DNA from 2 places in the Chryseobacterium sp. 2987 genome. Region 1 is predicted to be linked to the other one. Evidence: riboswitches for the same ligand, from Rfam matches in the RefSeq annotation. Region 1 holds a riboswitch; the other holds the start of a gene.

Region 1 (14,932 bases):
GCTGTATCGTGCAAAAACATCTTCCTTTTTCATATAGATGATATAAAACCATTATAAACGGGATCCCAATCTTTCATCACAGGATCATATCCCGCCTTTTTAATAACCTTCCTAATCTCTTCCATACTGCGCTCGTCACTGGTTTCAAACTGTTCCAGAGATTCTTTATCCACAGCATAACCACCGGGATTTGTTTTGGAACCTGCACTCATGGCTGTTGCTCCCAGAGAAATAATATGATCCCTGAATTTTTCGTTTTCACGGGTGGATATAGAGATTTCAAGGTCTTCATTCCATATCCTGTAGGCACATATCAGTTGCAGAAGGTCTTTATCTTCCATGATAAAATTAGGCTCAATAATTCCTTCTGCTGGCCTAAGTCTTGGAAATGAAACTGAAAAACGGCTCTTCCAGTATGTTTTCTGTAAGTAATCAATATGAAGCGCATTAAAAAAACTATCCACTCTCCAGTCTTCCAGGCCTAGCAAGACGCCAAGACCTACCTTATGGATTCCCGCTTTTCCGATTCTGTCCGGTGTTTCCAGTCTGAAATGAAAGTTTGATTTCTTTCCTTTCGGATGGTATTCTTTGTAGACCTCCTGATGATAGGTTTCCTGATATACCAACACAGAATGCACCCCATCCTGATGAAGCATTGAATATTCTTTTTCCGACAACGGCTGTACTTCGATTGAAATATTGGCAAAATGAGCTCTGAGCAGACGAACAGCATTGCGGAAATAAGAGACTCCTACTGTTTTATTGGCTTCACCGCTTACCAGCAGCACATGATTCACTTCCATTGATTTTAAAACGGAAGCTTCCACCATAATTTCCGTATCCGAAAGCCTTTTCCGTCTCAACGGATTATCAAGGCTGAAACCACAGTATGTACAGATATTCTGACATTCATTACTGAGATACATCGGGGCATATAACTGAATTGTTTTTCCAAAACGTTTCTGAGTGGCTGCTCTGGTAATTTTCGCCATCAGTTCCAAATTTTCAGCAGCGGCCGGAGAAAGCAGGTTTAGAAAATCATCCAGTGTTTTGTTGCTTTTCTGAAGACTGTGCAATACATCAGAAGGAGTTACTTTCTCCAGTCTTATTTTTATTTCATCCCAGTGATAGCGTTCAAAAATATCTTTAAAGCTGCTCATTACCAATATTATTCAAATAAAAATGAAGTTAACGGGCTGGAAGCCTCCGCATGATTGATCACTGCCCCAAGCCCAGATTCAAATGCTCTTCTTCCTGCAATTACCCCTTCTTTAAAAGCAACCGCCATATTCACAGGATTTCCTGCTACAGCGATGGCTGTGTTCACGAGAACTGCATCTGCTCCCATTTCCATGGCTTTGGCTGCATCTGAAGGTGCTCCTATTCCGGCATCTACCACAACAGGAACATTGCTCTGGCTGATAATAATCTCCAGAAAATCCAGTGTTCTCAATCCTTTATTTGTTCCGATTGGTGCTCCCAAAGGCATTACTACAGCAGTTCCGGCATCTTCAAGACGTTTACAGAGTACAGGATCTGCATGAATGTACGGCATTACCACAAACCCAAGCTTTGCCAGTTCTTCCGTTGCGTACAGGGTTTCAATAGGATCCGGAAGAAGATATTTCGGATCGGGATGAATTTCAAGCTTAACCCAGTTGGTTTCCAGAGCTTCCCTGGCAAGCTGAGCCGCCAATACCGCTTCTTTAGCTGTTCTTGCTCCTGAGGTATTGGGAAGCAGATGTACATGGGTGCTTTTCAGTGAATCCAGCAATCCGTCTTCCTCGGCCTGAGAATCAATTCTTTTCAGGGCCATCGTTACCATATTGGTTTCTGAAGCGGTAATAGATGCTGCCATTTCTCCAAGGCTACCAAATTTACCGGTTCCCAGAAACAGTCTTGATTCAAATACCCGGTCTGCTATTACTAATTTTTGATTATTCATATTCAATTATTTGCTTTTTCTAAAATCATCCCCTAATCTCAATTTTCATTTACAGCGGGTAACGGAAAATTGAGTTTATTCCGATTTTATATCATTACTTTTTTAAAATCTTCAATCATTGACGGCTGTCTGGTAATCTCCCCTGAAACTGCAGCTCCATAAATACCGATCTGCTGCAAGGGTAAAATATCTTCAAGGGTAACGCTGCCAATTGCAAAGATCTTCGGGATCTCCAATGATTTTTCTTTTATATTTTCAATGATGCTGCGATATCCCTCAAAACCAAGAACAGGGCTCAGCTTTTCTTTGGTAGCCGTAAACCTTAAAGGGCCCAGACCAATATAATCACATGGCTCATTCATCCTTTGAAGAACATCGGTTATGGTGTTGGCTGTCCCTCCTATTATTTTATGATCACCCAAAATCAGCCTTGCTTTTTCAACCGAATCATCATTAAGCCCTAAGTGAACTCCGTCTGCATCGGTTTCTTTTACTAATTGGATATGGTCATTAATGATAAGAGACGCACGGTATTCTGAACACAGCTTCTTTGAAACTTCACAGAGGTTAATCAATTCATTTCCCTGAGCATTTTTCCACCGGACCTGAACCCACTGTATCCCATTATCCAGAGCATTCCGGATATTAAGCTCCTGCTCTTTTCTTGTATTTCCCTGTGATATGTATTGTAATTTTTCCATTGTTGATTCATTATTTCGATTACAAAAGAGAATTTTTCCTGCAGTTTTCAAAGGTTTGTAAAGAATGATTACTCTCCCAGATTCCGCCCAGCAGAGCCACTCCGTCCACTCCATAATCCAACGCTTCTCTGATATTATTTTCATTGATTCCGCCCAGCGCAACCAGTTTTACATCAGGATTGCTCCGAGAAGATATTTCATGAATGGTTTTCGTATTTTCACCATATCCTTTTTTCGAAATACTTGGAAAAACCGGGCTGATAAAAGCATACTCCCATTCTTTGTCCAGCTTATTGAAAGCTTTAATATCATGAACAGATGTTGAAAGAATACCTTTACCGATGTATGTTTGATGCTCTCCATTCAACCGTGCTGTTTCCCTGAAATGAAGACGTGAGATATTATACTCGTCAGCCACTTCATAATGACTGTGCAATACCAGCTGAGGATAAAAAAGTCTGTCGATCCCATTAAGAAAATCCAGCATTCCATTCATCCCGATAAAAGGTTTTCTGATGTGGAGCAGTTCCAGTCCTTTCCGGAACAGTTGATTAATCATTTTCGTTTCATCAGGAATCATCAGTTCAGGAGTGATAACAATGATCATATATAAATTTCCTTTCCTTTTTCTATAAACTCCTGAGATTTGCCCAGCATTCCTTTCTCGGCAGACTCTCTGATTTCCTGAGTAATTTTCATGGAACAGAACTTGGGTCCACACATCGAACAGAAGTGGGCAATCTTTGCGCCTTCCGCCGGAAGGGTTTCATCATGATAAGCTCTGGCGGTATCCGGATCTAGTGAAAGGTTGAACTGATCTTCCCATCGGAATTCAAATCTTGCCTTGCTTAATGCATTGTCTCTGTACTGTGCGCCGGGATGTCCTTTTGCCAGATCGGCCGCATGAGCCGCCAGTTTATAAGTAATGACTCCATCCTTAACATCTTTTTTATTGGGAAGTCCCAAATGCTCCTTTGGTGTTACATAACACAGCATGGCACACCCGAACCATCCAATCATTGCAGCGCCAATTCCTGAAGTGATGTGATCGTAGCCCGGGGCAATATCTGTTGTTAACGGGCCTAAGGTATAAAACGGCGCTTCGTGACATTCTTTCAGCTGTTTATCCATATTTTCTTTGATCATGTGCATCGGGACGTGACCGGGACCCTCAATCATGACCTGTACATTGTGTTTCCAGGCTATTTTCGTCAGTTCACCTAAAGTTTCCAGCTCAGCAAACTGTGCAGCATCATTAGCATCGGCAATGGATCCGGGACGAAGACCATCTCCTAAGGAAAAAGCCACATCGTATTTCTTCATGATCTCACAGATCTCTTCGAAATGGGTATACAGGAAATTTTCCTTATGATGATAAAGGCACCATTTTGCCATGATGGAACCGCCTCTTGAGACGATTCCGGTCACTCTGTTAACCGTTAAATGAATATATCGAAGCAGAACTCCCGCATGAATGGTAAAATAAGATACTCCCTGCTCTGCCTGTTCGATAAGGGTATCTTTAAAAACTTCCCACGTCAGATCTTCAGGAATTCCTTTTACTTTTTCGAGGGCCTGGTAAATAGGAACGGTACCGATAGGAACCGGGCTGTTTCTTATGATCCACTCTCTTGTTTCGTGAATATTTTTTCCGGTGGAAAGATCCATAATGGTATCTGCACCCCAACGGCATGCCCAGACCGCTTTTTCAACTTCTTCTTCAATGCTTGACGAAACAGCGCTGTTTCCAATATTCGCATTGATCTTTACAAGGAAATTCCTCCCGATAATCATGGGTTCACTTTCCGGGTGGTTGATGTTATTCGGAATTATTGCTCTTCCCGCTGCAATTTCATCTCTTACAAATTCAGGAGTGATCTTGCTTTTGGGAGTATTGGCTCCGAAACTGTTTCCTGAATGCTGAAAAGCCATTTCTTTTAAAACCGATTGCAGCTGTTCAATTCTTTGATTTTCGCGGATCGCTACATATTCCATTTCCGGTGTAATGATACCCTCTTTTGCATAATAAAGCTGGGTTACTTCTTTCCCTTCTCTGGCCACTTTAGGATTGTGGTTATAGGAAAAACGCAATTCATCAAGACCGGTGTCTGCAAGGCGGGTCTTTCCGTATTCTGAAGTGATACTGTCCAGAACATGAACATCTTCCCTTTCAAGAATCCACTGTTCCCGGATTCTCGGTAAGCCTTTCAGAATATTAATCTCTGAACTTTCATCGGTATAAGGTCCCGAGGTATCGTAAACCGTTACCGGAGGATTATCTTCAAGAGTACCATTGGTGAGTTTTGTAGGGCTTAACTGGATTTCGCGCATAGCGACCCTTACAGGATGTATTGTGCCTTCCACATAGACTTTCTTAGAGTTGGGAAAAGGCGAACGTGTGATTGAATGAGCCATAACTGTATTTTATTAGCCGCCCTGGGCAGCTGTGATGATTAATACTGAATCTTTATCATTGAGAATGGTCTCTGCCCAGGCGGACAGCGGAACAATACGGTTGTTGAGGGCTACGGCAATTCCTTTTTTCTTTCCGGGGAGTTCCATAGCCATTAGTGCTTCCAGATTTTCGGGAAGTACAGCAAATGTTTTTCGGGTGTGGTTGATTGTAAGTTCCATTCCTAATAATTTTAAATATACTTTAGGAATGGCTGTTATTGTACAATAGAATGCACAGCAAAAGTCACCTACTTTTCCCTACGCTGGTATGATCCAGATCAGGTTCAAAGGGTAAAGTCTCAGTCTGTTGTTCACAGACACCCCTAAAGTATGGGACGAAGTTAGTTATTTTTTCAGAACAGGCAAAATTTAGTTTTTAAACAAAAACCATCAACAAAATAATATTTTATTGATGCAATTCATTGCACATTAAATACAAATAAAAGAATGCCATAAAAAAACCTGCAGAAAATTTGCAGGTTTTTTTTATTCATCACAAGCTCTCCAAACGGCATCATTCTGTGGAACGGGAGCGGTAATCTCTATTTTTTCCTTGGTAACCGGGTGAATAAACTCCAGTTTTCTCGCATGAAGATTAATTCCTCCATCCGGGTTGGAGCGGGGAGAACCGTATTTAAGATCTCCTTTGATGGGCACTCCGGTTTTAGAAAGCTGGGCACGGATCTGGTGATGCCTTCCTGTTTCCAGATCAATTTCAAGAAGCATATAATTATCCAGTGTTTTGATCACATGATAGGTTAAAATTGCCTCTTTTGCACCATCTGTAGCTTTGGGAAATACGATTGCTTTGTTGTTCTTTTCGTTTTTCTTTAAATAATGAACCAGCCTTTGAGTTTTCGGGATCATTTCCTTACCCACTATTGCCCAATAGGTCTTTTTAATTTCCCTGTTTTTTACCATCTGGGTAAGACGGGAAAGCGCCTTGGACGTTTTGGCATAGATTACCAGACCTGAGGTGGGCCGGTCTATACGATGAACAAGACCGAGGAAAACATTCCCCGGTTTGTTATCTCTTTTTTTTATAAAATTCTTGATGGTCTCTAATAATGATTCATCACCGGTCTTATCACCCTGTACAAGCTGACCGACTTTTTTATTGACCACCAGAAGATGGTTGTCTTCATATACAATCTGCTCCTCCATCATCTGAATTTATCTCGGTCTGTTGGCCAATGAAAGGATAATTCCTCCTAAAAGCCCCAACGTTTTAATCGCTGAAAGTTTTGAATCATCCGGCAGAAATGCTCCTACAATACAGATCAATGCTGCGCCGTACATCGCATACGACAGATTTTTGTTTAAAAATAAAGGTGCCTGAATAAAGAAGCTTGCCCCTATCAGTACATAAAACACCTTTCTTGAAAGAAGATGATTGATTTCCGGAGAAAATAAATTAAACCAGCCTACAGCAAGACAGATCAGTGCTGCAATAGACAATATTCCCTGAAGTGATTTCTGTTGATTGTTCATAGATTAATAACTTTCACTTTCATTTGGAAATTCAACACTTTTCACATCTTTCACATATTGGGAAACGGCTCCTGTAATTTCAGTATAAAGATCAAGATATCTTCTCAGGAATTTAGGACTGAAACCTTTGTTCATCCCCACCATATCATGATATACCAGAACCTGTCCGTCACAGTCTGCTCCTGCACCGATTCCGATGGTAGGAATAGAAATGCTTTCGGTAACTTTTTTAGCTAAATCAGCCGGAATTTTTTCCAATACAATGGAGAAACATCCCAATTCTTCTAAAAGCTGTGCATCAGCAATCAATTTTTCAGCTTCCGCTTCTTCTTTTGCTCTTACTTTATAGGTTCCGAATTTATAGATAGACTGGGGCGTTAATCCCAGATGTCCCATTACCGGAATCCCAGCATTGATGATCTTTTTAATGGATTTGGAAATTTCTTTTCCTCCTTCAATTTTTACGGCATGTGCACCGCCTTCTTTCATCATTCTTACCGCAGACTCCAATGCTTTTTCAGGATTACTCTGATAAGTTCCGAAAGGCAAATCTGCTACAACCAAAGCTCTGTCGGTACCTCTTACCACACTTTGAGCATGATAGATCATCTGATCCAATGTAATTGGGAGTGTAGTTTCAAAACCTGCCATTACATTCGCGGCAGAGTCTCCGATCAAAATGGCATCCACACCTCCTGCATCTACCATTTTAGCCGTGGTAAAGTCATAAGCGGTAAGCATAGTTATTTTTTCCTTGTCGAATTTCATTTTACGCAAGGTTTCAGTTGTAACTTTTTTAATTTCAGAGTGAACAGACATAATGTATCTATTTTTTAAAAGTTAAAAAGTCGGCTTGCGCCGACTTGAATTTTTGTATGATTTTTATAAAACTACGTGACCTAGTTTCATGAGTTTGTCGTGATTCAGGATTTTGATATTTCTTCCATCTACTTCAATGAGATTGTCTCCTTTAAATTCAGAGATCAAACGGATGGCACTTTCGGTAGCAGTACCGATAATGTTGGCAATTTCTTCTCTTGTTAAAGAAATTTTGATGAACCCTTCCGGATCTACACCTAACTTCTGTTCCAGTAACAGTAATATTTCCGCTAATCTTTCTCTAACGGTTTTCTGAGCAAGGAAAGTAATGGTATTAGATGACTCTCCCAATTCGTAAGAAATTTTCTGAAGCATCACAAAAGACAACTGCGGATCTACCTCAAGAAGGTACATAAAAATATCTGCAGGCAGGAAAATGCATTCAATATCTGTCATGGCCTCAGCTTTTGCCTGGAAATTTTCCCCGCAAAGCAATGAACGATAGCCGATAATGTCCCCTTCTTTAATAAATCTTAAGATCTGATCTTTGCCGAAAGCCCCTGATTTGGATAATTTAGCGGCCCCTTTTTCCAGAACAAACACTCCCTTTGGTGTTTCTCCATCCTCAAAAATGGTATCATGTTTCTGAAAACTCAGTCTTTTTTTGCCGTTAATATATTTTTCAAAATCTACACTGGAAAGTCTTTCCTTAAAAGATTTATCATTAAAAACTCTGGCGAACCTCTCTTCAATTGCAATCTGTTGTTCCTGCGACATTTTATATGACATTTATCACAAAAATAGAACTTTTTAACTCGATAAACAAAAAAAATTGTTATAATTTTGTAGTTCAATATTTTAGGGAGGTGAGCGAGAACTGTTTTCATTGTGGTCAAGGTATAGAAAAAGAGAGAATTCTGTTTGATGAAAAGACTTTCTGCTGCAATGGCTGCAAGTCTGTATACGAGATTCTGAATACCAATAATTTAAGTAATTTTTACGAGCTTAATAAAAGAGCAGGAATCCGTCCAAGTGATGAAAGCTCTTCACAGTTTGATTATCTTGACACTCCGGAGATCTTCGAAAAGGTCACTGATTTCTCGGAAGGAAACACCAGCCTTGTCACTTTCAAAATCCCAGTAATTCACTGTTCATCATGTATATGGCTATTAGAAAGCCTTCATACCCTGAACAAAAATATTAATTACTCCCAGGTTAACTTCACCCGCAAGACCTTACAGATTTCATTCAACCATAACGATTTCAAATTAAGCGAACTAGCTAATTTTTTAACCAATTTAGGTTACAAACCTGTCATCAGCCTTGAAACAGCAGATAAAAATGTAGATCATCTGGACAAATCACTGTTGGTAAAATTTGCGATTGCCGGATTTGCTTTCGGAAACGGGATGTTCCTTGCGTTCCCGGAATATGTAGGTGGAGAAGATTATTGGATGGAACATTATAAAGGTCTTTTCAGAGTTCTTATGTTCCTGCTGGCCTGCCCGGTTGTCTTCTATTCAGCTTCGGATTATTATAAATCAGCGTGGTATGGGCTGAAGAACGGAATTGTTAACATTGACGTACCCATTGTATTGGGGATCTTTGTTCTGTTCGGAAGAAGCGTCTATGAAGTAGCCACCAATTACGGTCCCGGATATTTTGATACTTTGTGCGGACTCCTCTTCTTTATGCTGATGGGGAAAATTTTCCAGAAAAGAACCTACAGTGCGCTTTCTTATGATAGAGATTACAAATCCTTCTATCCTATTGCTGTTACCAAAGTTGATTTTGAAGGAAAACAGGATAATATTCTTCTTTCTGAAGTTAAAGTAGGAGACCGGATTTTAGTAAGAAACCAGGAAATCATTCCTGTAGATGCCATCCTGATTAATGGGGAAGGAAATATCGACAACAGCTTTATTACCGGAGAAAGTGTAAGCATCAGTAAACAGCCCGGAGATAAAATTTTTGCAGGAGGAAAACAAATCGGATCTTCATTGGAACTTGAAGTCATTAAAGATGTCGATCAGAGTTACCTTACCCAGCTATGGAACAAAGAAGCTTTCAAAAAGCATGAAACGGGGCTTGATACGCTGACTAACAGCATCAGTAAATATTTCACATTCATCATTTTAGGCATTGCCGTGATAGCCGGAACGTATTGGGCTTTTATCGATCTGGAGAAAATGTTCCAGGTAATTTCTGCCATCCTGATCATTGCGTGCCCTTGTGCTCTTGCTCTATCTGCGCCGTTCACTTTCGGCCACATTATGAGGATATTAGGGCGGAATAAATTTTACGTAAAAGACACTCTTACGATTGAAAAAATCGCTAAGCTTGATACGATTGTTTTTGACAAGACCGGAACGATTACCCATCGTAAAAAATCAAACATCAGATATGAAGGTGCTGAAATTAGTGAGTTCGATACTCTAAATATCAAAACTCTATTAAAAAACTCCAACCACCCACTTTCAAAATCACTATACGAGTTCATTGAGGTGAGTGATGATTATTTCACCGTTGAAAACTTCAAAGAAATTTCCGGAAAAGGCTACGAGGCCGAAGTACGGGGAAATCTTTACAAAATTGGTTCTGCACGATATAACAACCAGGAACCTAAAAACCTGGAAACTGCGGTCTATATTAGTAAAAATGGTGAATTCTTAGGGAAATTTATTTTCAAAAACGAATATCGTCCAAAACTGAAAGAGCTCTTCACAAAACTTACTGATTACAAAATATTCATCCTGAGCGGGGATAATTCATCAGAGGAAAAACAGCTTAAGGAGCTTATTCCTAACTTCAAAGGAATGGCTTTCAACCAAAGCCCGGAAGACAAACTGAATTATATCAAAACCCTTCAGGATCAGCATATGAAAGTGGCCATGCTTGGAGATGGTCTTAACGATGCCGGAGCATTGAAGCAAAGTAATGTAGGAATTGCTATTGCTGATGATACGAACAGCTTTACTCCATCTTCCGACGTGATTATGAACGGTGAAAAAGTGGTCACTCTGGATAATTACCTGAACGTTTGCAAAGGCTCTATCACCATTGTAAAAATGACATTCATAATCAGCTTCCTTTACAATATTGTTGGTTTAAGTTACGCAGTTACAGGTCATATGCATCCGCTCTTCGCTGCAATCATCATGCCAATCAGTTCCATTACTGTTGTTACATTTACTACACTTGCTACCTGGATTTTAGGCCGGAAACATTTCAAAAAACAGGCTTAAAGCCTCTTATTTAGACTGATTTTAAATTAGCTGAAATCGGCATTTCGTGATGAATGTCATTATTTTTCACTAAATTTGAACCCCGAAAATAGGTTAATTTTGTTGTCCAATGGATATTCTATATTTAATGATCGTCTGCAGTGTTTCTTTAGCTGCGATCTTCCTGGTCGTATTTATAGTGTATGCCAAAAAAGGGCAGTTTGAAGATGATGAATCTCCGGCTGTCAGAATCCTTTTCGATGACGAGAGAGTAGTCAGAGAAGATGATGAAAATGGCGACAAAAATAAAGACGACAAAAAAATAGGAGAGAATAAATAAATTTGAGAAAAATAGTGAATAGTTGATATGGAAACACAAAAGTTTAGTTATGACAACAGTATTGTCCGTGCGTTCCTCTATGCGACCATCATCTTTGGTTTTATAGGGTTTACGTTTGGGCTTACGGCGGCATTAATGCTTTTCTACCCTGAATTACCCGAATTCTTTTTCGGAACTGATGACACAACCATCAATAGTCTTGCCTCCGGCAATATTCAAGGGCTAATAAACACTCATGGTGCATTTGGTTTTGGTAGAATCAGAATGCTGCACACCAACACCGTAATCTTTGCATTCGTTTGTAATATTGTTTACGTTGGAGTATACTACTCTACACAGAGATTATTAAAAACAAGAATGTATAGTGATACATTGTCATGGATTCATTTCTGGACCTGGCAGTTAATGATCGTTGCTACGTTCATTACCTTCTTTATGGGGATCAATACATCAAAAGAATATGCAGAACATGAATGGCCAATTGATATATTAATTGCTATATCATGGATCATTTTCGGGGTGAATATGATTATGACGATTGCTAAGAGAAGGGTTAGACACCTTTATGTGGCGATCTGGTTCTATTTGGGTACATGGGTTGCAGTAGCAATGCTTCATATCTTCAACAACCTTGAAGTTCCATTATCTTTCGCTGGCTGGAAATCTTATTCTGCTTATGCAGGAGCAAAAGACGCTATTGTACAATGGTGGTATGGTCACAATGCAGTGGCATTCGTACTGACAACTCCGGTTCTAGGTTTAATGTATTACTTCTTGCCAAAAGCGGCAGACAGACCGGTATTCTCATACAAACTGTCTATTATTCACTTCTGGTCATTAATTTTCGTATATATCTGGGCTGGTCCTCACCACCTTCAGTATACAGCACTTCCGGCATGGGCACAGGCTGTGGGAACAGGTTTCTCAATCATGCTTATTGCACCATCATGGGGGGGAATGCTAAACGGGCTTCTTACCTTAAGAGGTGCCTGGGATAAAGTAAGAGAGAATCCTATTCTTAAGTTCTTCGTAGTGGCAGTAACATGCTACGGTATGGCGACTTTTGAAGGTCCTCTTTTAGCAACAAAAAACATCAACAAAATTGGTCACTTCACAGACTGGGTTATTGGTCACGTACACTTAGGAGCTCTTGGATGGAATGGTTTCATGGCATTCGGGGTTATCTACTACCTGGTTCCAATCATGTGGAGAACAAAAATATGGTCTGTAAAATTAGCTAACTGGCATTTCTGGTTAGGGACATTAGGAATTATTTTCTATGCAGTACCAATGTATATTTCAGGATTTACACAAGGATTAATGTGGAAGCAGTTCAACCCGGACGGAACTCTATTATGGAAAAACTGGTTGGATACAGTAACTGCAATTATTCCTTACTTCAAAATGAGATTCTTAGGAGGGTTATTCTATATTTCAGGAGCTATCTTAATGATCGTTAACGTAATTGCTACGGTAAGAAAAGGATCATTCCAGAAGGAAGTACCTGCAGAAGCACCTGCTTTAGCTAATATCGGAAACAAACGTAAAGAGGGAGAAGGATTCCACCTTTGGTTGGAAAGAATGCCAATGTTATTGACTGTTCTATCTTTATTCACGATTTCAATTGGTAGTATGGTGGAGATCATTCCTACTCTATCTCTTAAGAAAAGTGTACCTACCATTTCAGCGGTAAAACCTTATTCACCACTTGAACTGGAAGGTAGAGACATCTATATCCGTGAAGGATGTAACGCTTGTCACTCTCAGATGATCAGACCGTTCAGAGACGAGATTGTTAGATTCAACGGTAAAAACGGACAGTACTCCAAAGCAGGAGAATTCGTATACGACAGACCATTCCTATGGGGTTCTAAGAGAACAGGACCGGATTTACATAGAGAAGGAGGTAAAAACCCAAGTTCTTGGCATTACAAGCACATGTACAACCCAAGATCTACCTCTGCTGGTTCTATCATGCCTCGTTACCCTTGGTTAATTTCTACCGATTTGGACAGATCTAAAATGGTAGACAAATTGAAGCTGATGAAGAATACATTTGATGTACCTTACACTAAAGCTGAAATTGACTCTGCCAATACATGGGCAGATAATCAGGCGAAGAAAATTGTGAAAGATATCTTCTCTGAAGCGAATGACCTTAAAACGGAATACGCTAAGAAACCTCAGGGAGAATTAGAGAAAAAAGAGATTGTAGCTCTTATCTCTTATCTTCAAAGATTAGGAACAGATATCAAAACCACTGAAATCAAAACAGCAAGTAATAACTAAAAACATTAAAAGGTTCACATGATTCCTCAGAACTTTAAAGATATATTATCCAATACAGAAAACGCTGGTTTCTACCAGACGTTGGCTCTGATTTTCTTTTTGCTGTTCTTCGTAGCTTTAGTAATCTATGTTTTTAGCAGGCCTAAGAAATATTACAAAGAAGAAGAAGAGGCTCCTCTGGGGGATGATGAAGATGACGATTTTAATTTAAAAAATTAAACTATTTATTATGAAACAAAGAACACCTGTTGTTGTAAACATCTTAATAATAACCGGACTTTTAATAGTTTTTTATTATTTATTTGTACAGAGCTACTCGTTCTTAGCCTCTCCTTATTTCTGGGGAACTGTTGTGATCAGTGCCATTTTAGCATACATCCACAGTGCTATTGGAGATTTGATTGAGAATAACAAATTCAAAAAACTATCTCCGGAAGAAAAAGCAGCTTACCTTGCAGAGAAGAAGATACCTTTCTTAAGAAGAATGTATGACGCTGCATTCAAAAAGCAATCTGAAACGGAAGAGAAAGACATCCTTATTGACCACGGTTTCGATGGCATTATGGAACTTGACAACCAGTTACCAAAATGGTGGGTAGGTTTATTCTACTTTGGGACTGCTTTTTGTATTGTATACATTGCAGCCTACTCTTTTACAGACTTCGCACACCCGTTAAGCGAGTACGAGAAAGAATATAAAGAGCAGATGGCAGCTATTGACAAATACATGAAAGAACAGCCTCCAGTAACAATTGAATCTGCGAAGTATTCTGCAGATAACATTGCTGCCGGTGAGGAAGTATTCAAAACCAACTGTGTTTCTTGTCACTCTGATGGTGGTAGAGGGGGTATCGGACCCAACCTTACTGATAACTACTGGCACAACCAGCCTGAAAAAACCTTATTCAAAAACGTATTCCACGTTGTAGAAAATGGGGTAACAGGTACAGCGATGCAGGCTTGGGGTAAAAATGGGGTATTAACAGGGACAGACATCCAGAATGTTGCCGCTTATGTATACCACATTAACCAGGAACAGCAGCCAATTACTCCGGCTCAGGGAGGTGCTCCACCATATGGAGATGAAGCTCACTGGGAAAAAGAATAATTTAAAAAATTAGAAAACATATGAAAAAAACATAATTTGTTATTAGATTAAAAAATAGTAACGAATTATGTTTTTTCTTTTTTTAAAACCTACACAATATGTCAGACATAGAAGAAACAGAAGTACGAGGCGGACAGGGACAGGTTCTGGACCCTGAAACTTACAGAGATTCTATAGGGACAATGGAGCAATCCGGAAAAAGAAGATGGGTATTTCCAAGGAAGCCAAAAGGGAAGTATACCAACTATAGAAATATTGTAAGCTATCTTTTATTAGTCGTTTATTTTACCATACCGTTTTTGAAGATCAACGGAAATCCATTCTTTTTATTCAATGTTATTGATAGAGAGTTCTTCATTTTCGGACAACCTTTTTATCCACAGGACTTTTTCATCCTGACTTTAGGCGCTATTGCCTCCTTAATTTTTATTATCGTTTTTACGATTGCATTCGGAAGAATTTTCTGCGGGTGGATATGCCCTCAGACAATTTTTATGGAATCCATCTTCCGTAAAATCGAGTATCTTATTGAAGGGGACCGTAACAAGCAGATGAAGCTGG
Region 2 (14,932 bases), on a different contig from region 1:
GATTCTGTTTTGGGGAATGTGAGTGAATGGAAGAGAAGCCATTATATCATCCTTTCCGAAATCATCAAAGATGAACTATCTGAAGCTGAGGAACTAAAAGGAGGGAAGAAATTTGAAATAGGAAACACAATTTCACATGTTACTCTGCAGCGTTTTTTTGAAAACGATTATCAGGACAAAACCCACAGCGATCTGAGATTTTTAAAAACCCTAGATAAAATCTGTATTTTTTTGGGATACAGAGATCTGAATGATTATACTTTATCAGTCAAAAAAAGAAATCAGGAAAAGAAAGAGACTGGCAGCCATGAATTTCTTACCCAATTAGTCTATGATTACTGTGCCACCACCTTTGAATTCTACAAACATTTTCCGACCCATAAGCCTGAGATTTTCAAGAATCTTGTCTTTGACGGATCTCCATTTTTAGAGAGAACCTCACAATTCAGCAAAGAACTTTGTGACAGGGATTTCCAGCTGGTAACCAAAAATAACCGCTCCAATTATGAGGTTTTTGATATTCATCTGGTGACTGACGAACCGGATAAAAAAATCCTGGAATCTCAGGAATTCTGGAATCTGCTTTTCAAAGCAGGTGAAACAGGTGAAGAACATTTTGTGAATCAACTGAATACCCAGATCTATTTTATCCGCAGAATAGACAATGTCTGGAAGATCTGGGATAATTACAATCCCGATGCAGGAAGACTCAACAGGAAAGTAGAACTTCTATAAAATAACGAAAGTCGTAGAGATTCTACGGCTTTCGTGTTTCGAAACATTTTTTTCCCACTTGTTTTTTGTGAATACAAATGTACATATCCCAACTTCAGAATAAGAAACTTAAATATACTTAAATGAACTTTTCTTTAACTTTATGTTAAGTAAATCCAAGGATTACCTATTAATATTTTCGCTATTACTCAGAATTTTGTAATTTGCATACCATTAAAATAAAAGTAAAAAGAAAATATGTCAACACTTACATTTGCCGAAAAAATTGCTCAAGCTGAGAATTTTCTGCCGATCAACGGTACGGATTACATTGAGTTTTATGTAGGAAATGCGAAACAGGCTGCCCATTATTACAAAACCGCTTTCGGTTTTCAGTCTGTAGCATATGCGGGTCCTGAAACAGGAGTGAGAGACCGTGCTTCTTATGTTCTTCAACAGGGAAAAATAAGATTGGTACTGACTACCGGTCTTAAATCTGAATCCCCAATCAATGAACATGTAAAAAAACACGGTGACGGAGTAAAGATTTTGGCACTTTGGGTAGACGACGCTTATGCAGCTTTCGAAGAAACTACTAAAAGAGGAGGAAAACCTTATTTAGAGCCTGTAACTTTAAATGACGAGCATGGTGAAGTAAGAATGTCCGGAATCTATACATACGGAGAAACTGTTCACATGTTTGTGGAAAGAAAAAATTATAACGGTGCTTTCATGCCCGGATACGAGAAATGGGAAAGTGCTTACAAGCCTGAAGAAGCCGGTTTATTGTATGTAGACCACTGCGTAGGAAACGTAGACTGGAACAGAATGATCCCTACCGTAGAATGGTACGAAAAAGTAATGGGATTTGTAAACATCCTTTCTTTTGATGACAAGCAGATCAACACAGAATATTCTGCATTGATGTCTAAAGTAATGTCCAACGGAAACGGATATGCTAAATTCCCGATCAACGAGCCTGCAGAAGGTAAAAAGAAATCTCAGGTAGAAGAGTATCTTGATTTCTATGAAGGTGAAGGTGTACAGCACATTGCTGTGGCAACAAAAGACATCATCCATACAGTAACAGAATTAAAAAAACGTGGTGTAGAGTTCCTTTCTGCTCCGCCGGAAGCATATTACGATATGGTTCCTGAAAGAGTAGGTCATATTGATGAAGATCTTAAAAAACTACAGGAACTTGGCATCCTTATTGACCATGATGAAGAAGGATATCTGCTTCAGATCTTTACAAAGCCTGTAGAAGACCGTCCTACCCTGTTCTTCGAAATTATTGAAAGACACGGTGCACAGAGTTTTGGTGCCGGAAACTTCAAAGCATTATTCGAAGCTCTGGAAAGAGAACAGGAAAGAAGAGGTAATCTTTAATTTAACAATATAATTACAAAGTTTTGTCAGGATGAAAAGTTCTGGCAAAACTTTTTTATAAAACACAGTACATGAAGAAATTTTTTATCGGAGTTTTATTTCTGGGAACATTAGGCCTTAAAGCGCAATATGGAACCATCAATGAAATTCTCAACAGACTTGAAGAAAGAAAAGGTATCAACCAGCATCTTGAAAATGTAAATATTGACAATAAGAAGTTCGTCTTCATTAAGGATGCAGCGGACCATACGGAAAGGGATTTTATCATTATTAAAGGAAATCAGGCTACCTATGTAGAGGTTTTTGATGACAAAGCTACCGGAGAAAGCAGTTCCAATGTCTTTTCCGGTGATATCGTCAGAAAAAAAAATATCGTTTCCTTGCGGGCAGATATGCTTGAAAACACAAAAGTTCCGATCCCCGTAACCAAAACTCTGCTGCTGACTAAACAGAAAGACATTCTGTATCTTATTGACATTAACACCAAAGACCGCTGGATTGACGAAGAGTCCTATTCGAAAAAGAAGAAATAAACTTCCCTCATGGCAGGAAAATAAACCGATACTGTTATTTTCTTACACCTTAATTTAAATCCAAACTTATGAAATCATTTGTAGACTATTCCCCGAATTCGGACTTCTCTATACATAATATTCCTTTCGGAGTAACTGTTTTTAACAAAGAATATATCGGATGCTGTACCAGAATCGGAGATCAGATCGTTGATCTTGCAACACTGTATGATCTAGGTTATTTTGAAGATATTGAAGGCTTAGACGATAATGTGTTTGAAGCCTATACCCTGAACGAATTTATTGAGCTGGGAAAACCGGTTACCAATGCGGTTCGTACCAGAATTCAGGAACTTCTTCAGGAAGGTTCTGCTTTATCTAAAGATCAAAAAACCATTGAAGATGCTTTCTACGATCTTGATAAGGTAAAAATGATGATGCCTGTACACATTCCGAATTACACGGATTTCTACAGTAGCATTGAACACGCTACCAATGTAGGTAAAATGCTCCGCGATCCTGCCAACGCCCTTCTTCCTAACTGGAAACATCTTCCGGTAGGTTATCACGGGAGAGCTTCCTCTATCGTAGTTTCAGGAACAGATATCAATCGTCCTAAAGGCCAAACAAAACCTGCAGATGCTGATAAACCTGTTTTCGGACCATGTAAACAGCTTGATTTTGAACTGGAAATGGCGTTCATCGTCAGCAAAAATACCGAGATGGGTGAAAGTATTTCCACAAAAGATGCTGAAGATGCCATCTTCGGAATGGTGGTTTTCAACGACTGGTCCGCAAGAGATATTCAGGCATGGGAATATGTTCCGCTTGGACCTTTCCTTGCTAAAAACTTCGGTTCATCCATTTCCCCATGGGTAGTAACCCTTGAGGCTTTAGAACCATTCAGAACCGCTTCTCCTGTACAGGATCCTGAAGTATTGGATTATCTGAAAATTGAAGGAGATAAAAATTACGACATCAATCTTGAAGTATACCTCCAGCCTGAAAACGGTGAAGAAAACCTGATCTGCGAAAGCAACTACAAACATATGTACTGGAGCATGACCCAGCAGCTGGCACACCACACCATAAACGGATGTAACATAGAAGTGGGTGATATGTATGCCAGCGGTACTATTTCTGGAAGCGATCCTAAATCTTTCGGTTCTATGATGGAATTAACATGGAGAGGTCAGAATCCTTTATCATTAAAAGACGGCCAGGAAAGAAAATTCATCGAGGACAACGATACCGTTATTATGAAAGCCTGGGCTGAAAAAGATGGTGTGAGAGTAGGATTTGGTGAAGTAAGCGGGAAAATTATTCCAACGGTATAACTTTCTAAAACACTTTAGTATTTTTAAGTTACATGATAATGGTAAATTTAAGTTCACTTTAGTTTTTTTGAAAATCTACGATTTTCAATTCTATTTTAAATATGATTACACAAAAATTGATTAATGAACTATCGTATAAAATAATAGGAGCCTGTATTGAAGTTCATAAGCTGGCCGGACCTGGTTTATATGAAGAAGTGTATCATCAATGTTTAGAAAAAGAGTTTAATCTGTTAGGTATAAAATACCAAAGTGAACTTGAGATTCCATTCTTATATAAAGGAACTCATATCAATTGTAAGCTAAATGTGATTTTTTGATTGAAGAATTAATTGTTTTGGAGTTAAAATCAGTTGCTGAAATTCATCAGATCCATAAAGCACAAACAATAAATTATATGAATCTTTTAAAAGCGCCACGAGCTATACTAGTTAATTTCAATGTTACCAATCTTTATCATGAAGGATGTGAATCTTTCGCATCAAAAGTATTTAAAGAACTTCCAAAAGAATGAAAATCGTAGATTTTCAAACTTAAGTGTACTTCAATAAACAGCTTCAGAAATAACTAAAATAACTCTTAAGTGTTAAAAAATAAAAAAATGAAAACAGTAATCCCCTCTGAAATAACCTCCGTTCAGCTGCAGACCATTATGCAGACTGCTGTATCACCACGCCCTATTGCGTTGGCTTCTACAGTTGATAAGGATGGAAATATCAACCTATCTCCATTCAGCTTTTTCAATATGTTCAGTACGGTTCCCCCGGTATTGATCTTCTCGCCTTCAAGAAGAGTGCGTGATAATACCACGAAGCATACTCTCGAAAACGTTCTTGAAGTTCCGGAAGTTGTGATTGGAACCGTTAACTTTCCTATTGTACAGCAAATTTCATTAGCTTCTACAGAATATGAAACAAGAGTAAATGAGTTTGTGAAGTCTGGTCTCACGATGAAAGATGCAGACCTGGTGAAACCAAAACTGATTGAAGAATGCCCGGTTAACTTTGAATGTAAAGTTTTAGAAGTAAAATCTCTGGGAGATCAGGGCGGTGCAGGAAATTTGGTGATCTGTGAAGTTCAGAAAATCCATATCAGGGAAGAATATTTAAATGAAGCAGGAAATCTTGACCAGGCAAAACTGGATATGGTAGCGAGATTAGGAAGCAACTGGTATTCCAGAAGCAATGAAAACAGCCTTTTTGAGGTTCCGAAACCTCTGGTGACCAAAGGAATCGGTTTTGATCTTCTGCCGGATGCCATCAAATACAGCAAAGTATTTACAGGAAATGATCTTGGAATGCTTGCCAATACAGAAGTACTTCCTGCCGGAGATTTCCATGCGGATGAAAATATCCATTCTGATGCCCAGAAATTACTGCTGGAAAGCAAAATTGAAGAAGCCTGGAAAATCTTAATCAGGTAATCAGAATGAATTAAAATATGAAAAAGGAGTGAAAGTTCATTTTCACTCCTTTTTTATCAAAAATAGAAACTTATTATCTTGTTTTCAGTTCTTCACTGACTTCTATTTTGCCTTTTTCAGCATACTCTTTCACTTTGCCGTCTCTGTCTATCAGAACATTCAGGTTATCATTTTTAGCATCAAAATAAATAAATGCATAATATCCCGGACAATTATGCTGCATACATCCATTGGCTCTGTATACTTCATTTTCCGCTTTAATAGGGCTTACAACATTGAAATTCTTAACCATTTCTTCATAATCGGCTCCCATAAGCTTTTTAAGTCTGTCGGTTAATTCTTTGTCCTCAAAGAGGTTAATATCAGTCGGATATTTGCCTACGTTCTTAGTCAGGATATTTTGTGCCAGTACAACTTCCTTAACGGTTTCAGCAGGAGCTGTTTTAGGTACCTCTTTTTTACATGAAACAGCGGCAAGCAATGAAAATGCGGCAACGCATACCATTAATTTTTTCATAATTACTTTTAATAGGGTGATTACTATTTTTTAGCGTATCGCTTCAAACTTTGTTCCAGACAAGCTTTATTTTATATTTTTTTGGATAAATTCAATACACTTTTCTGCAACAGTGTTCAGGTGCTTCGGAAGACTCTTCTCCGTCCAGGGCTCTTTTGATCCGAATGTATGATCTGCATTCTCTACTAAAAAGAGTTCAGAATTAGGGTTGAGAATATGAAGATGTTCAGCATTTTTCACACTCACACTTTCATCATCTGTTCCATGGATAACCAGCACGTAGGCTTTTGCCATTTCAGTTGCTCTTTCCACATCAAAACGGTGAATATTCTGTTCAAAGTTTTCATAAAACTGATAGTAATGAGGCATCTCCTGTCTGGTACGCCCGTTCAGGACATAATACACTCCGTTTTTCTTCCAGCTTTCAAGAGCCTCACCTTTCGGAAAGCGTTCCAGAGTATCTACACTGGCAAGGGTAATCAGCCCGTTGATCCTCTCATCTTCATACGTTTTAATAATAGAAATCCCTCCTCCCCTGCTATGACCGATCAGAATGATCTTCTGATCATCAACTTTAGGATGATGACTAAAATAATCGATAACCACCCCTAAATCGGAAAGTTCTTTAGAATAATTATTATTTCCGAAGGCTTCCAGGTCAGCAAAATTACGGAGGTCATCTACTGTTGTACCGTTATGGGAAAAATTAAATTTCACAAAGAAAAAACCGGCTTCCGCGAACTTTTCAGCCATAAGACTCCAGGCTCCCCAATCTTTATAGCCTTTATAACCATGAACAAAAATGACCAGCGGTAGTTTTGCATCGGTTTCAGAATAAAAAGCATCAGCCAGAAATGTCTTAGTATCGGGATTTTCCAGCTTTATATTAAAGTCTTTTATCAATTTCATAAATAAACATTTGATTTACTGTATTATATTTTGAATAACAGTTATATTTGTAATATCCACTCTAAATTAAATATATGAAAAAAACACTACTCTTTTTATTTTTAATTTCATTTTCATTCATCTTCAGTCAAACCGTAAAACGAGTTTTCTTTGTAGGAAACAGCTATACGTACACCAATAATCTGCCGGAGCTGGTAAAATTGATCGCAGCTTCTACCGGAGATGACTTAGCCTACGAAAGCCACGCAATAGGCGGATCCCGACTGAAACAGCATGCACAAAATCCGGACGTTACTTCAGTAATCAACCAGGGAAACTGGGATTATGTAGTCTTGCAGGAGCAAAGCCAGATTCCTTCTTTCCCTAATTCATACATCCAAAATGAAATGTTTCCCTATGCAAAGCAGCTTGCAGAACTGATAAAAAGTACCAATGCCTGCGGAAATCCCATATTTTTTATGACATGGGGCTACAAAAGCGGAGATGCAACCAATTGTGCCAATGGTAATACAGCGGTATGTACTTATGAAGGGATGGATGATCTGATCTCTACCCGATATACAGAAATGGCCAGCCTTAATGAAAGCCTTATTTCTCCCGTTGGAAAAGTCTGGAGAATGATCCGACAGCAGCATCCGGAAATGGAACTTTATTCTTCAGACGGATCACACCCAAGCTATTTAGGTTCAATGGCAGCAGCTTATACTTTCTATACCCTGATATTTAAGAAAGATCCCGAACTTGCCTCTTTCAATGGAAACCTTACTACTATGGAATCGCAGGCTATAAAAAGTATTGTAAAAAATATCGTTTTCAATGGATTGGATACATGGTTGGTCAGTACCAATGATGTTCCTACACGGTTTACCCACACTATATCCGGAAATTCCGTACAGTTCACCAATCAAACACAAAATGCAACGTCTTTTCTATGGAATTTCGGAGACGGAACGATTTCAACATTGGAAAACCCTCAACATACCTATACTTCTACTGGCAATTACCAGGTGAGTCTCACCACCAATGCATGCAATAAAAACTCAATAAAAACTAAACCTGTAGCTATTCAGACGCTTGGAACAAAAGAACAGAATATAGCTTCCATTCATATTTACCCTAATCCGGTACAGGATTTCATCAACATTGATACCGATGGGAAAATTTCAATGATCTCATTGACAGATGCTGCAGGACGGATGCTTCGTTACAAACTTGAAAAAACGGTTTCAGGATATACTATTCCTTTGAATCATCTTTCCTCCGGAATGTATCTGCTAAAATATAAAGCGGGAGAAACGGAATTCACTAAAAAGATTCTGAAAAAATAACCTTATTTTTGCTGAATGCTGGATTTAAGAACAGTAACCGTAATGCGTTACATCCTTCCTCTGAGGGAAGGCGGCTCTCTTCCTGCTTTGGCAGAAGCTGACGATGATTTTAAATATGTACTGAAATTCCGTGGTGCCGGCCATGGAGTAAAAATGCTGATCTCCGAACTTTTGGGCGGAAAGATCACAGAAGCTTTAGGGCTGAAGATCCCTGAACTGGTACTGGTTAACCTGGATGTAGATTTCGGAAGAACGGAAGCCGATGAGGAAATCCAGGATCTTTTGAAATTTTCAGAAGGCCTGAATCTGGGGCTTCATTATCTTTCCGGTTCTATTACCTATGACCCCAGTGTGAAGATCGATCCGCTTCTGGCCTCTAAAATTGTATGGCTGGATGCATTTATTACGAATATCGACAGAACATTCCGAAATACCAATCTCATGATGTGGCATAAAGAACTCTGGGTGATAGACAACGGAGCTTCTTTTTATTTCCACCACTCATGGCAGAATTTTGATGCAGCAGCCAAGACACCGTTTAAGTATGTAAAAGATCATGTACTGCTCCCACAAGCCAAAATGCTGGATGAAGCAGATGCATTTGCCCATACTGTATTGAATGATACTCTTTTCAGAGACATCGTCAATCTGATCCCTGAAGACTGGCTGCATTGGGATGATGCTGATGAAACTCCTGAAGAGATCCGTGAAATCTATTTCCAGTTCCTGAAAACCAGACTGGAAAATTCCCCAATCTTTGTAAACGAAGCCAAAAATGCAAGAGGATAAAATATACGAATACGCCGTGATACGACTGGTGCCTAAAGTTGAAAGGGAAGAATTTTTCAATATCGGGCTGGTAATGTTTTCTAAAAAAGAGAAGTTCATCCGTGTGGAATTCTACCTGTGTCCTGATAAATTCAAACTGATGCACAGCAAACTCGATTATGAAGATATTATCCACAATCTGGAAAGTTTCAAAAAAATTGCTGAAGGCGGCAAAGACGGCGGACCTATTGCCCTTCTGGACATTCCTGAACGTTTCCGCTGGCTGACGGCTGTGAGAAGCTCTGTTCTACAGACTTCCAGACCACATCCCGGAAAATCCAAAGATCTGGAGACCACCTTTGGTAAGCTTTTTGAGGAGTTAGTAAAATAACACATTCCTTAAAAAAAGTTTATTATGTATTCAAGAATTAATAACATATCACTTTACAGGTTTTTTACAAACCTGTTTTTTATTTTATTTTTAAGTTTTTCACAGTCTTTTTTTGCGCAGACTTTTTCACAATCTCCAATTCAGGCTCCGCGCGTAAAGAGTTCCCTGCTTCCGGAAATAGCATCGGTTTCCGAAGATATTGTATACAAAACCAATAGAAAAGGAAGTCCTGTTGCTCTGGATCTTTATGTTCCTAAAAATACTTTCACAGAACGGTTTCCGGTTTTAATCTACGTTCACGGAGGTGGATGGATAGAAGGTGATAAAATGATCCTTGCCGATGATTATGTTGAAAATACCATTAAAAAACTGATCGCCAGACAATATGCAGTGATCAGTATCAACTATACGCTCCTGAATGATAACACTCATTTCCCTTTACCATTAGAAGATACTAAAGATGCCGTAAGATGGGTCAGGAAAAATGCGGAGAAATATAATTTTGACGTCAATAACATCGGACTTTTCGGGGCTTCAGCAGGAGCTCATCTTTCACTGCTTGCGGCCTATACTCCTGATAACACTTATATCGGCAGCCCGGAACTTTCATCTTATTCTGCAAAAGTGAATTATGTGATCGATCATTATGGTCCAGCAGATCTTAATAAACTTTTTCATACCAGTGCGGGTACTATTCCGGTTTCTATCATCGGAATGATCTCTAAAAAGATCATCAGCCTGCAGCAGAATCTGGTAAAAGGACTTTCAGGATATGATATCAACAAAGATCAGCAAAAAGCCATAGAATACTTAAAAACCATATCGCCTGTTAATTTCGTTTCTGATGGAGTTCCTACTTTGATTGTACAGGGAAATAAGGATACGGTAGTTCCTTTAAGCCAGTCTAAAAAGCTACATAGGAAATTGAAAAGAGCAAAAGTTCAGACGTCTTTAATCGTCATTAATAATGGTGTACACAGTTTTTCCACAACTGATAAAGCCTATCTGGACCAAATGGTAGATCAGATGGTAGATTTTATTGTTTCCCAGAAGAAATAATGCACTGAAGGGCTTCTTAAAAGTTTTTATTTCCCACAGATCCCACAAATTTCACAGATGCTTGTGCTTTTAAAACTCAAAGATTGAGCAAATTTTCTGTTGGCTTAACGCAATGGCACAAAGATTTTAATTATTATAATGTTTTTAGGGCGCAAGAAAATCAAAGATTTTAAGCTATCTTTTTCAGTTGTGTTCAATTATTTATGAATTAAAACAGCCGAAGGTTAATCCACAGCTTCATCGAACCAACGCAGTTGATTCTACTCTTTGCCTCCTGAAATATGCAGTATCAAAAATAATCTTTGCGTGAAAGAAAAATTTCAACCAATCTATTTTATTTTTCTGATAAAGCAGATTACGCAGATTTTTTTGTCCTGTTGAATTAACAGGATTCGTTGAAGGCTAAAGTTTTCATCTTCTATTTTTTTAATTGAGATCAGTTTTTATTGAAAAGGACTGGATACTCCTGAAAGGAAAATGCATTGTCAGTTTTTGCCTGCTCTGATAATTTTTATACATTTGTCTTGCTTTAGGGGTATTCTGAAAAAGAATTGAGAGAGTCCCTTTGAACCTGATACGGCTTACACCGACGTAGGGAAAAGCAAAAATACATTGCCCGCAGTGTATCTTTTGTCTGGATTTCTCCTGAAGCTATTTTTTATTTTATTCTAAATGATAACAATGGAAAAAATACTTTGGGAACAGGTACAGCTTGTCAGACAAAAATCTCCTCTGGTTCACAGCATTACCAATTATGTCGTTATGAACAATACAGCCAATGCTCTTTTGGCTGCAGGAGCTTCCCCCATTATGGCGCACGCAAAATCTGAGATCCGCGAAATGGTTAATATTGTTCATTCCGTAGTTATTAATATCGGGACCCTTGATGAATACTGGACAGAATCTATGCTCATCGCTGCTGAAACCGCCCATTCCATCAATAAACCATGGATTCTGGATCCTGTAGGAGCCGGAGCTACTTCATATAGGGATGATGTTTTACAACAGCTTTTACAATATCAACCTTCGGTAATCAGAGGGAATGCTTCTGAGATCATTGCTCTTGCTAAAGTTAATAATACGGTAACAAAAGGAGTAGACAGCACTGCACAAAGCAATGAAGCTGTACACGCAGCACAGATTCTCGCAGAACAATATCATACAACAGTCTGTATTTCCGGGGAAAGAGATATTATTTTAAACGGAAAACAGGAAATTCATATCAAAAACGGACATCCGATGATGACCAAAGTAACAGGTCTCGGCTGTTCTGCCAGTGCATTAACAGGTGCTTTTGCTGGGATTCAGGAAGATAAGGTCATCGCCACCGCTGCGGCAATGGCATTGCTGGGTATATCGGGAGAACTGGCTGTCCGGGAAAGTAAAGGTCCTGGAAGTCTTCAGGTCAATCTTTTGGATAAATTGTACAACATTACTGAAGAAGAATTTTTCAGCCATATAAAAATTGAACAGAAATGAGCCTTTCTTCTTTTCCTTATCAGCTATATCTGGTTATTTCCGAGGCAGACTGTGCCGGAAAAAATTTTCTTGAAGTAGCTGAGCAGGCCATTCTTGGAGGGGTTGATGTTATCCAGCTGAGAGAAAAAAACAGCAGCACTGCTTCATTTCTTAAGAAAGCACAGCAGCTTATTGAAATTACAGAAAAATACAATATTCCGCTCATCATTAATGATAATATTGAAGTAGCGAAAAAAGTAAACGCAGCTGGAATTCATGTAGGTAACAGTGATGCCTCACCTGTTTATCTGAGACGACAGCCTCTCATTCAGAATAAAATGATCGGTTACTCTATTGAATACCTTTCACAGCTTGAAAACGAACAGACTTCAGTGTCTGATTACTTAGGAATAAGCCCTGTCTTTAAAACCTCAACCAAAACGGATACCATAACGGAATGGGGACTTGAAGGAGTGGCAAAGATCAGAAACCTTACTGATAAACCATTGGTTGCCATCGGTAATATCCATCTGAGAAATGCAAGAGAAGTTATCAACGCCGGTGCGGACTGCATTGCTGTTGTTTCTGCGATTTGCAGTGCTCCCCATCCTCAAAAGGCAGCCTATGAATTAAAAAATGAAATTTTAAAATGAAAAAATATAAATACCCATCCGTACTGACGATTGCCGGATTTGACGGAAGCGGCGGTGCAGGCATTCAGGCTGATATTAAAACAGCTTCTGCTTTAGGCTGCTTTTCCACATCGGTACTAACTGCTTTACCGGTACAGAATACACAGGGAGTAAGAAAAATATATCCTGTTCCTGTAGAAGCGGTGGCAGATCAGATCGAAGCCATTCTTGATGATATTTTCCCTGATGCTATTAAAATCGGAATGGTTCATACTCCTCAATTGGTGGAAACCATTGTCTCTACTTTAGCCAAATATAAAAAAACACCCCTTGTATTTGATCCTGTCATGGTAGCTACAAGCGGACACCGTTTGATTGAGAAAGAGACCATCACCGCCATCATTGAAAAACTTTTTCCGATAGCAGATGTTATCACTCCGAATATGGATGAAGCCGCAATTCTGGCTGATACGTCTGTTCATACCCTTGAAGATTTATACATGGCAGGGGAAAAGATCAAAAAGCTGGGTTGTAAAAGCATTCTTCTTAAAGGCGGACATCAGGAAACCTCAACGATAACTTCATTGTATTACGATGAAAATGAACAGTATCATTCTTTTGAAACGGTAAAATTCGACACCAATAACACCCACGGTTCCGGTTGTACCCTGTCCTCTGCCATAGCTGCCTATCTTGCGCAGGGTAAAACTTTGTATGATGCTGTTTCTTTGGGACAACAGTATGTATATCAGGCTATAGAAAACGGAAAAGATGTACAAACCGGCTTTGGAAATGGTCCGCTGAATCACTTTTTTAATCCTCAAAAACTTATCAAAAATGAAATGGTCTGAACACACCTGGCAGGTTATAGAAGAACGGTATCAATCTATTCTGGATATGCCTTTTATTAAAGAATTATCAAACGGTACCCTTCCTCAGGAAAAGTTCCGCTTTTATATGGCTCAGGATTCTTTATATCTTGAACACTTTGGGCGGACACTTTCATTAATTGCTGCAAAAATTCAGGATATTCATGAAGTACTGGCTTTCATGAGGTTTGCTGAAAATGCTATTGTGGTAGAAAATGCCTTACATGAATCTTATTTCGTGGATTTTGGCGTTACGGATAAAGGTATTTTACAGCCTGCCTGCCATCATTATATCCATTTTCTGAGAAGCACTGCCGCTCTGGAAGCTATAGAAGTGGCTATTGCTGCAGTATTACCCTGTTTCTGGATTTACAGGGAAGTCGGGAATTATATTTTAAGCCTGCCTAAGACCAATCATAATCCTTACCAGAAGTGGATTGATACTTATGGCGGTGATGAATTTTCCGTGGCTGTAGATCATGCTATCGCGATTTGTGATAAAGCTGCTAAAAACAGTACGGAGGAAACCCGGAAAAAAATGACCGAAGCATTTGTCATGTCATCAAGAATGGAGTTTCATTTCTGGGAAGCTGCCTATAATTTGAAAATGTGGAAATAATTCAGAGAAAATATCTGGATTCCAGATTACAAAACAAACAGGTCCTCAAAAGGGACCTGTTTTAATAATAATAGAAAGTGAAAAAAAATATTAAAAGTTGAAACTAAGTCTGGAGAACACATATCTTCCGTTCTGCCCGAACTGTGAAGTAGAACGCGAATACACAAACTGATCATTGTTGGTAGATGCAGTAAGGTTTCTGGTTGGATAAATATCGAACAGGTTATTTACCCCTACAGTCAATCCTACATTTTTTGTAAACTGATAGGCTAGTGAAAGATCCGTAATAATTTTGGCCGTGATCTGCTGGTGCTCGTTAGGCCCCACAATTCCATCGCCATTGGCATCAATAATATCTGCTCCGGTTACTTTTCCGAAATAGGTATTTCTAAGATAGAAACTGGCATTTTTCCATGAAAGGGTATGCGACAAACTGGCTTTTACCCTTGGAACTGCTTCTTCCAGATATACTCTTGATTTTTCAGAAAAATAAGTATTTTCAAGGTTGGCAGACTGCAGTAATCCGGAAGAATGAATATTTCCTACTCTCTTGGTCTGGCTGAGATTTACGGCAAAACTGTTATCCAGTTTCAATCCTGAAACTCTTATATTATGAGCAATCACAACATCTACGCCTTTTGTTTCGGTATCAATGGCATTGGTGAAAAACTGGGCGCCACTTACATTTTCCGCATCAAAAGCTTCCTGAGCTGCTGTTGGTACGTTGGCTCTTAAGAACTGATCGGTAAGAATAACTCTGTTGTCTATTTTTGTAAAATATCCGTCTGCTGTAACTGATAAGTTCGCGGATGGAATTCTGTAAGTAAATCCTACACTTGCCGATTTGGACGTTTCCTGCTTCAGCTTGGGAATTCCCAGTAATTCTGCAATTCTTGAATCATTGCTGAATGTACCTACTTCCAGAAGCTGGCTGTTCGTAAACAAAGTAGATGTTACATTATAGTAGATCTGGTGAATAGATGGTGCTCTGAACCCTGTAGATCCGG

The links. Region 1 has a riboswitch for thiamine pyrophosphate ahead of thiS (sulfur carrier protein ThiS). Riboswitches for the same ligand answer to the same signal wherever they lie in the genome.
Positions count from the first base shown of each region.
Region 2: it holds a riboswitch for thiamine pyrophosphate, as region 1 does, so the genes downstream of both, thiM (hydroxyethylthiazole kinase) here and thiS (sulfur carrier protein ThiS) in region 1, are expected to answer to the same signal.

Region 1 covers NZ_JAVDUN010000003.1:557,459-572,390, reverse strand. Annotated here, with positions in the region: gene J2Y40_RS12260 (HesA/MoeB/ThiF family protein) at 1-33, opposite strand, end outside; gene thiH (2-iminoacetate synthase ThiH) at 30-1,160, opposite strand; gene J2Y40_RS12250 (thiazole synthase) at 1,169-1,945, opposite strand; gene J2Y40_RS12245 (thiamine phosphate synthase) at 2,032-2,646, opposite strand; gene J2Y40_RS12240 (thiamine phosphate synthase) at 2,666-3,253, opposite strand; gene thiC (phosphomethylpyrimidine synthase ThiC) at 3,250-5,061, opposite strand; gene thiS (sulfur carrier protein ThiS) at 5,074-5,280, opposite strand; TPP riboswitch at 5,339-5,435, opposite strand; gene J2Y40_RS12225 (RluA family pseudouridine synthase) at 5,587-6,267, opposite strand; gene J2Y40_RS12220 (hypothetical protein) at 6,274-6,591, opposite strand; gene panB (3-methyl-2-oxobutanoate hydroxymethyltransferase) at 6,595-7,410, opposite strand; gene J2Y40_RS12210 (Crp/Fnr family transcriptional regulator) at 7,474-8,187, opposite strand; gene J2Y40_RS12205 (heavy metal translocating P-type ATPase metal-binding domain-containing protein) at 8,277-10,655, shown strand; gene ccoS (cbb3-type cytochrome oxidase assembly protein CcoS) at 10,765-10,974, shown strand; gene ccoN (cytochrome-c oxidase, cbb3-type subunit I) at 11,002-13,263, shown strand; gene J2Y40_RS12190 (CcoQ/FixQ family Cbb3-type cytochrome c oxidase assembly chaperone) at 13,282-13,482, shown strand; gene J2Y40_RS12185 (c-type cytochrome) at 13,493-14,371, shown strand; gene ccoG (cytochrome c oxidase accessory protein CcoG) at 14,470-14,932, shown strand, end outside.
Region 2 covers NZ_JAVDUN010000002.1:807,150-822,081, forward strand. Annotated here, with positions in the region: gene J2Y40_RS08680 (hypothetical protein) at 1-735, shown strand, start outside; gene hppD (4-hydroxyphenylpyruvate dioxygenase) at 973-2,103, shown strand; gene J2Y40_RS08690 (hypothetical protein) at 2,175-2,636, shown strand; gene fahA (fumarylacetoacetase) at 2,705-3,952, shown strand; partial or broken gene J2Y40_RS08700 (GxxExxY protein) at 4,054-4,466, shown strand; gene J2Y40_RS08705 (flavin reductase family protein) at 4,554-5,375, shown strand; gene J2Y40_RS08710 (hypothetical protein) at 5,449-5,892, opposite strand; gene J2Y40_RS08715 (alpha/beta fold hydrolase) at 5,959-6,801, opposite strand; gene J2Y40_RS08720 (DUF4886 domain-containing protein) at 6,876-8,129, shown strand; gene J2Y40_RS08725 (HipA family kinase) at 8,145-8,918, shown strand; gene J2Y40_RS08730 (DUF3037 domain-containing protein) at 8,905-9,288, shown strand; gene J2Y40_RS08735 (alpha/beta hydrolase) at 9,313-10,347, shown strand; TPP riboswitch at 10,869-10,962, shown strand; gene thiM (hydroxyethylthiazole kinase) at 11,029-11,826, shown strand; gene thiE (thiamine phosphate synthase) at 11,823-12,458, shown strand; gene thiD (bifunctional hydroxymethylpyrimidine kinase/phosphomethylpyrimidine kinase) at 12,455-13,288, shown strand; gene tenA (thiaminase II) at 13,275-13,925, shown strand; gene J2Y40_RS08760 (TonB-dependent receptor domain-containing protein) at 14,016-14,932, opposite strand, start outside.